3 regions of the Bacillus sp. J14TS2 genome follow, and region 3 is predicted to be linked to each of the others. Evidence: predicted binding sites of a transcription regulator. Region 3 holds the regulator's gene; each other region holds the start of a gene.

Region 1 (2,280 bases), on a different contig from region 3:
TGAAACGCAAGTTGGTGAGCGAGGCTTAAAACTATCTGGTGGTCAAAAACAGCGCTTGGCCATTGCTCGCATGTTTTTGAAGAATCCACCAATCCTGATCTTGGATGAAGCCACTTCAGCTCTTGATACGGAAACAGAAAAAATTATTCAATTAGCATTGAATGAACTAGCTGTGGACCGTACGACATTAGTGATTGCTCATCGCCTGGCGACGATTCGCGATGCAGACCGTGTGATTGTCGTAACAGAAAATGGCATTGAAGAAGATGGAACATATACGGAATTAGTCCAACAAAATGGACTATTTGCAAGATTGCATAATATCCAATTTCAAGAAATAGGTTCTTAATTAAGCCGGGTTCTAATTTAGAAGTAAACAAGCCAATCAAAAAGGTGATGAAGATCATTTTGTAATCTTCATCACCTTTTTGAAATTTTAGGTAATATTATTTTTTCTCCTCAATTTCTTCTTTACGTTCGATGATTCTATCAATTAGCCCGTATTCTTTCGCTCTTTCAGCTGTCATAAAGTTATCGCGGTCTGTATCACGTTGAATGACCTCAAGTGGTTGACCTGTACGATCAGCTAAAATTTGGTTGAGCTTTTCACGCAAGAATAGAATCCGTTTAGCCGCAATTTCAATTTCAGTTGCTTGCCCTTGAGCACCACCGAGTGGTTGGTGAATCATCACTTCACTGTTAGGCAAAGCAAATCTTTTGCCTTTTTTACCAGCAGCGAGCAAGAAAGCACCCATTGAAGCAGCCATCCCCGTACAAATTGTAGAAACATCTGGCTTAATATATTGCATGGTATCATAAATGGCCATTCCTGCTGTAATACTCCCACCAGGACTGTTAATAAAAATCGTAATATCTTTTTCAGGATTTTCCGCTTCTAAGAATAAAAGCTGTGCTACAATGGAATTGGACACATTGTCATCAATACCACTTCCAAGCATAATAATACGGTCTTTTAGCAAACGAGAATAAATGTCATAAGCTCGTTCCCCTCTGCTTGTTTGTTCAATAACTGTAGGAATTAAATTCATTTATTTCTCCTCCTCTTTTTAAAAAAACAGATTCCCTAAAGTGTTGAAAACTTTATGTATTCTTATCATACACTGATGGTCAATAAAGGTCAAATATTCAACCTGACATTTGCCTTTTGGAAATTTGTTCCTATAACATTCCATATTCTCCAATTAAGATGATTTTAAACAAAAATACGTGATTTTTATTAAGGCAAAACTCGCCTTAATTAGGGTAAGGGGAAGGCATATAGATAGATTGAAGATAATTGTGAAAGGGATTTGGAGGGGATGACTCAGGTTTATTTCTTCGAAAAGTGGGACAAAAGTATTTTACCTAAGAAAAATCGAACCACCATCATGAAGTGAACCAAGCGCAACGGCAAACGGATCTGCTCAACAAATTGAATGCCGCGTTACAAGAAAGAAAAGCGGAAAATGAAGCGGCGAAAAATTCAGCTATCAAGAAAGCTCAAGAGTCACCTGATCTATCAGAAAAATCACTCAATACTGAGCTGCAAAAGCAAGAGAAAACAGAAAGAAACACAAACCTATCACGTCCATCTATTTTTTAAGACGGGGAGGGACAGGGACTAGCTTCCTCGTCCCTTCTTCTTAATTTGATAGACTCTCGCCATTCACCGAGTTAGCTGGTACAAGGTTCTCTTGTACTATTTTTTAATTCTCCTCCTACATTTTTTAGGAGATATTTCACTTTTTTTGTAGAACTTCCATTCTATATTGAGAAGATCATCTTCTACAAATGGCGAGTCTGCTTGTCAACGGTGATTTCCGTTCCAGGCGGACGCTTTCCGGGGGGCATGCGGTGAGCTTCCTCGTCGCCGAGGAGGCTCACCGCCCGCCTCGCGGAAAGCGAGCAACTGTAGCGGAAATCAACCACGCACTATCTTGGTAGACGATGTTTACAAAAACATTCTCTTTTTTAAAAATACACTTGTGACGCTTCTTTGGCATGTCTTTTTTTGAAAAGGGCCTCGATTCCCAGTATGCTTTTGGTCATTAGGCGGATTTACATTTTGAAATTCCGAGAGTCTATTTTGGATATTGTTTTGTTTTTGTAGATATGAATGAAAAATCAACTTACTTGGTCAAAAGCTGGTCAACAACATAAAAAAACACCAACAAATGTTGGTGTATCAGTATTCATACGCCCTCGGCAGGAATCGAACCCACATTTTAAGAACCGGAATCTTACGTGTTATCCGTTACACTACGAGGGCAAAAAAGGAAG
Region 2 (2,280 bases), on a different contig from region 3:
TTGTACTGGTTGAAAACGTCTTTCCAGTGCAGCATCCTTTTCGATTTGTCTATACTCTTTCAATGTTGTTGCTCCAATGACCTGCAATTCACCACGAGCAAGAACTGGTTTAAGAATATTTCCGGCATCCATCGATCCTTCAGCTGAGCCAGCACCAACTAATAAATGAATTTCATCAATAAAGACTAGAATATTTTTACGTTCCTGTAATTCCGTTATTAATTGTTTCATCCGTTCTTCAAATTGTCCACGGATCCCTGTATTGGCTACTAATGAGGCTACATCAAGCAGATAAACCTCTTTATTTTTTAATTTGGCAGGCACATCCTGTTGGATAATTTTTAGGGCTAGTCCTTCTGCAATGGCGGTCTTCCCAACACCTGGTTCACCGATTAGGACTGGATTGTTTTTATTTCGGCGATTGAGTATCTCAATCGTTCTTTTTATTTCCTCATCTCTTCCAATGATTGGATCAATTAAACCAGCCTTTGCAGCATGATTTAGGTTACGACCAAATTGATCTAAAAAACCATTTTGTTTTGTCGAAGTTTTGGCAGCTTGTTGTGAATGGCTTTGGTTATTTTGAGAAAAGTTGTCAAATAAGTCTTCCAAACCACCGAAACCATTAAAAGGATTCCCCATAGAAGCTCCCAATTTTTCCTTTTCCTGTATATAACAATCTTGACATAAAGGCAATGTTTGTTTTTGTCCATTGACATTTAGATGAAGATGGATTTTTGCTTGGTTTGCTTGACATTTAGCACATAACATGCATCATCAATCCTCCATTGTTTAGTCGTTGTTTGATTTTAACTAACTTTGACTAATTGATAGTAAAAAAAGGTGAAGATCAGCAAGAAAACTTTGACCAATTTCGACCTTATGGCTTTATTATACACTGACCTTTTTTGACTTTCAAGTAAAAAAGCCACTTTTTATGATTTTTTTAAAAAAGGATCATATAGATATAAAAATGATACCTAAATTTCGAAGGGCAAAAATAAGATGAAGTGGGGCAGTAAATTGAATAAGTGGACAGGGGCTTTTCAGATAGCAGCAGTGTATGTAGGAACCGTTATCGGGGCAGGCTTTGCAACCGGGAAAGAGATTGTAGAATTTTTTACCCAATATGGATTGTTTGGACTGATGTCCATATTAGTAGCAGGGTATTTGTTCGTCTTTTTTGGAATGAAGGTGATGACAAAAGCAATTGATATACAAGCGACTTCTTTTATGGAGTTAAACAATGATTTATTTGGACAAACATTTGGAAAAGTGATGAATATCTTAATGACCGCGATGTTGGTGGGTGTATGTGGAGTCATGCTTTCGGGAGCAGAGGCTTTATTTGTAGAGCAATTAGGATGGGGAAAAACAACTGGGTCTGTGATGACAATTATCCTGTGCTTGATCGTCTTATGGGGTGGATTGAAAGGCTTATTTGCTGTAAACATATTCGTTGTTCCCACCCTTATTATTTTTAATTTATTATTAATGTACAGCTCTCTTTCTTCTCCCTTATTATGGTCAAGTTTATTTTCCTTTGTGAGTATGGATCACACTTGGAAAGCAATTGGTTCAGCATTTTCATATGCCGCTTTTAATCTCACATTAGCCCAAGCCGTACTGGTTCCTGTAGCGACCGAGGTCAATGATAAAGCAACTGTAAAGCTTGGCGGGTTCATAGGCGGGGGACTGCTAACGATTATCTTAATTTCGAGTCATATAACTTTATCGACGCTTCCAGACCTTTTAGTCTATGATATCCCAATGGCGACTATTGTAAAAAATGCGATGAGTGGATTTTATTTTCTGTATTTATTTATTATATATGGGGAGATCTTTACTTCTTTGATTGGTAATATGTATGGGATTGAAAGACAAATAAGTCAGTTTTTCTCACTAAAAAGTATTTGGATTTATATTATGATGATTGCAGTCATCTATATAATCGGGAGAATTGATTACGGACAGCTCCTCGGTCTTTTATATCCTTTATTCGGTTACATCAGTTTGATTTTTTTATTATTATTATGGTTGAAGCCAATGAAAAATAAGTAAGGGTGGAAAAACCAGATGTTTACAACTTTACTTTAAACTCTTGAAGCAGCTAACGTAAAAAGGAGTGAACCAATAAGTTTCTGATAACGAAAAAACGAAGGGGAAAAATGAACCGCCCTTCGTTTTTATAGATTAGCTGTAAAAGCTTTTAATTAAACAGTAGTAATTATACACTAAGAGAACCCTTAATAATTTTATAGTTTTTATGGTTGATAACTG
Region 3 (2,280 bases):
TGAATATAGACATTGAATTCGGATATGATCTTCTTCATTGATCATAATACTCAGGTCTTCCTTTTCTGATAAAATGACAGCTCCATGAGATGAATCACCAGCTAACCGCGGGCTAATCAAATGCTTTTCTACAAGCACCTTTTTCTCTAATTGTTTTAACTGCTCAATTGGCAGGAATTCCACACCATCATAAGCTTTGAGATAGCCAGCTTGAACAACGTCATCCAATCTACTTGCTATTTCCCTTGCTTCTTCATTTTCAAACAAGGTGGGAAATTTATAATCCTTCAAGTTTCTTGCCAGACGGATGCGGGAGCTAAGAACAATATCTGCCTCAGATCCCTCTGCACTCATCCATGAGCTGACGGCCTTATTAAGAAATCTTTCTAGACTCATCCTTCATTTCCCTCCCCATCTTGATAATTTTTTTCCAAGGAGCGGATTTGATCACGTATTTTAGCGGCTTGTTCAAATTCCTCATTTGCAACCAACGACTGTAATTCCCCTTTTAATTCTTGCACCTGCTTTTTGATATGAAGAGATCCGCCTATTCTTTTTGGTAGTTTTCCTCCATGTTCAATATTTCCAGTATGAAGCCTTTTTAAAATAGGAGTTAATTGCTCTCTAAATGTTTCGTAGCAGTGAGCACAGCCAAATTGACCAACTTTAACGAATTGCTGATAGGTCATTTTACAAACTTCACATTGAAGAATAGAGCCAGGAGGAGAGGTATTTGACTTGACTTGTTGTAGAGCTGAATCAAAATTTAATAAACCTGCCAGTAAGTCATTGAAGGAAAAGGCTCCAGAACCTTCATTCATAAATGACTCTCCTTTTTCTTGGGCACATCTTTCGCAGAGATGAACAGTCGTTTTTTCCCCATTTATAACTTGTGTAAAATGCAATGTGGCTGGTCTCTCTTTACATTCCTGACAAATCATTGCGCTCCCCTTTCTTCATTCACTCGTATTTTATAGCTTGAAGCATTGCTTTTAGCATTCTAGCTCTTATTTCATCTCGAAGCGGAAGTTCAACATAAATAACAGAGCGATCAACAACGCTTAACATTAATCTAGCCTCTTTCTCCGCCACAATTCTCTCTTCAACCAAGCGAAGAATAATATCTTGAGCACTGGACTGCGAAATTCGAAGATCTATTAAAGCAAATAGTTGATCAATTAAATGGGATTTATCATGCGTACGTACTTTAGAAATTCGAATATATCCGCCTCCCCCCCGTTTACTCTCAACAAGATATCCTCTTTCTATTGTAAAGCGGGTATTGATTACATAATTAATCTGGGAAGGGACACATTGAAATTTATCGGCAACTTCACTTCTTTTAATCTCAACAATTTCTTTTTCACTTAATTCTAAGACTTTTTTTAAATAATTTTCAATAATATCCGATATATTCCTCATTACCATGCCTCCTTCCCTTATTTATTATCTTAATTGACTTTGACTATATTTGACTTAATTATACATGAAAAGATAATAAAAAGGCAACGGTCTTCCATTACCAATATTTTAGCCACAATTGTAAAGATCAAAACATCTCTACTTGCTGGTTTAAAGATAGATGGATACAACCACTAACCCAGTTCTATGCATTATTAATAATTTGTTTACAATCTAAGTTCAAGGCCTATACTTAATGGAAAAATTGAATTAAATACTCATGAGGAGCGGTAGCCCGTGAATAATAGTACAACTATTTCAAGCAACTTTTTGGTGACGGAAATAAGCATTGGGATACCTGTTACGGATTTACAAAAGTCAGTAGAATGGTATGAAAAAAACCTTGGTTGCAAATTAATAGCCCCCATCTCCGGAATTGCAGACTTACAACTCACTCCACAGCAGATAATTACACTTTTCACACCAAATTTTGATCAAGATAGTTGTTGGTATGCTGGTGAGAATTATCAAGAGAACCCTCACTATTCAATTACAATGCAGGTTAATGATATTGACAAACTGTTTATCGACCTCAAAAATAAGGGAGTTAGGGTCGGGGAAGTGACGGGGCAAAACTCTTCTTGCGGAAAAACATTTTTATTTAATGATTTAGACGGAAACCGTTTCCAGGCATGGGGCGGATACGTAAATAAAGGTTAAGTAAGTATTGTTCTTTGTCTCTGTAAAAGTGAATCAAGGAACCTTTTGATTATTTTCATCGTTTGCTAAATCCCAGTCTGCTTTGCCATAATGAATTATAAGTATTAGGTCGTGTCGAGCGCCCGCTCTTCGGCTTTTTTAAGATTGATAAAACCAATG

The links. The regulator CtsR, encoded in region 3, represses protease genes until heat stress. The targets are predictions, from matches to a motif close to ATGGTCAATAAAGGTCAAACA.
Region 1: clpP (ATP-dependent Clp endopeptidase proteolytic subunit ClpP) is a predicted target of CtsR. The motif match lies at 1,125-1,145, and genes of this name have one in related genera.
Region 2: KI375_RS22970 (ATP-dependent Clp protease ATP-binding subunit) is a predicted target of CtsR. The motif match lies at 862-882, and genes of this name have one in related genera.

Annotation. Positions count from the first base shown of each region.
Region 1 is NZ_BORE01000003.1:343,954-346,233, forward strand. Features, by position in the region: gene KI375_RS06430 (ABC transporter ATP-binding protein) at 1-349, shown strand, start outside; gene clpP (ATP-dependent Clp endopeptidase proteolytic subunit ClpP) at 447-1,049, opposite strand; tRNA gene KI375_RS06440 (tRNA-Arg) at 2,198-2,269, opposite strand.
Region 2 is NZ_BORE01000019.1:60,056-62,335, forward strand. Features, by position in the region: gene KI375_RS22970 (ATP-dependent Clp protease ATP-binding subunit) at 1-771, opposite strand, end outside; gene KI375_RS22975 (YkvI family membrane protein) at 1,024-2,061, shown strand; gene KI375_RS22980 (YkvS family protein) at 2,228-2,280, opposite strand, start outside.
Region 3 is NZ_BORE01000007.1:324,103-326,382, forward strand. Features, by position in the region: gene mcsB (protein-arginine kinase McsB) at 1-396, opposite strand, end outside; gene mcsA (protein-arginine kinase activator protein McsA) at 393-941, opposite strand; gene KI375_RS13320 (CtsR family transcriptional regulator) at 961-1,422, opposite strand; gene KI375_RS13325 (VOC family protein) at 1,699-2,121, shown strand.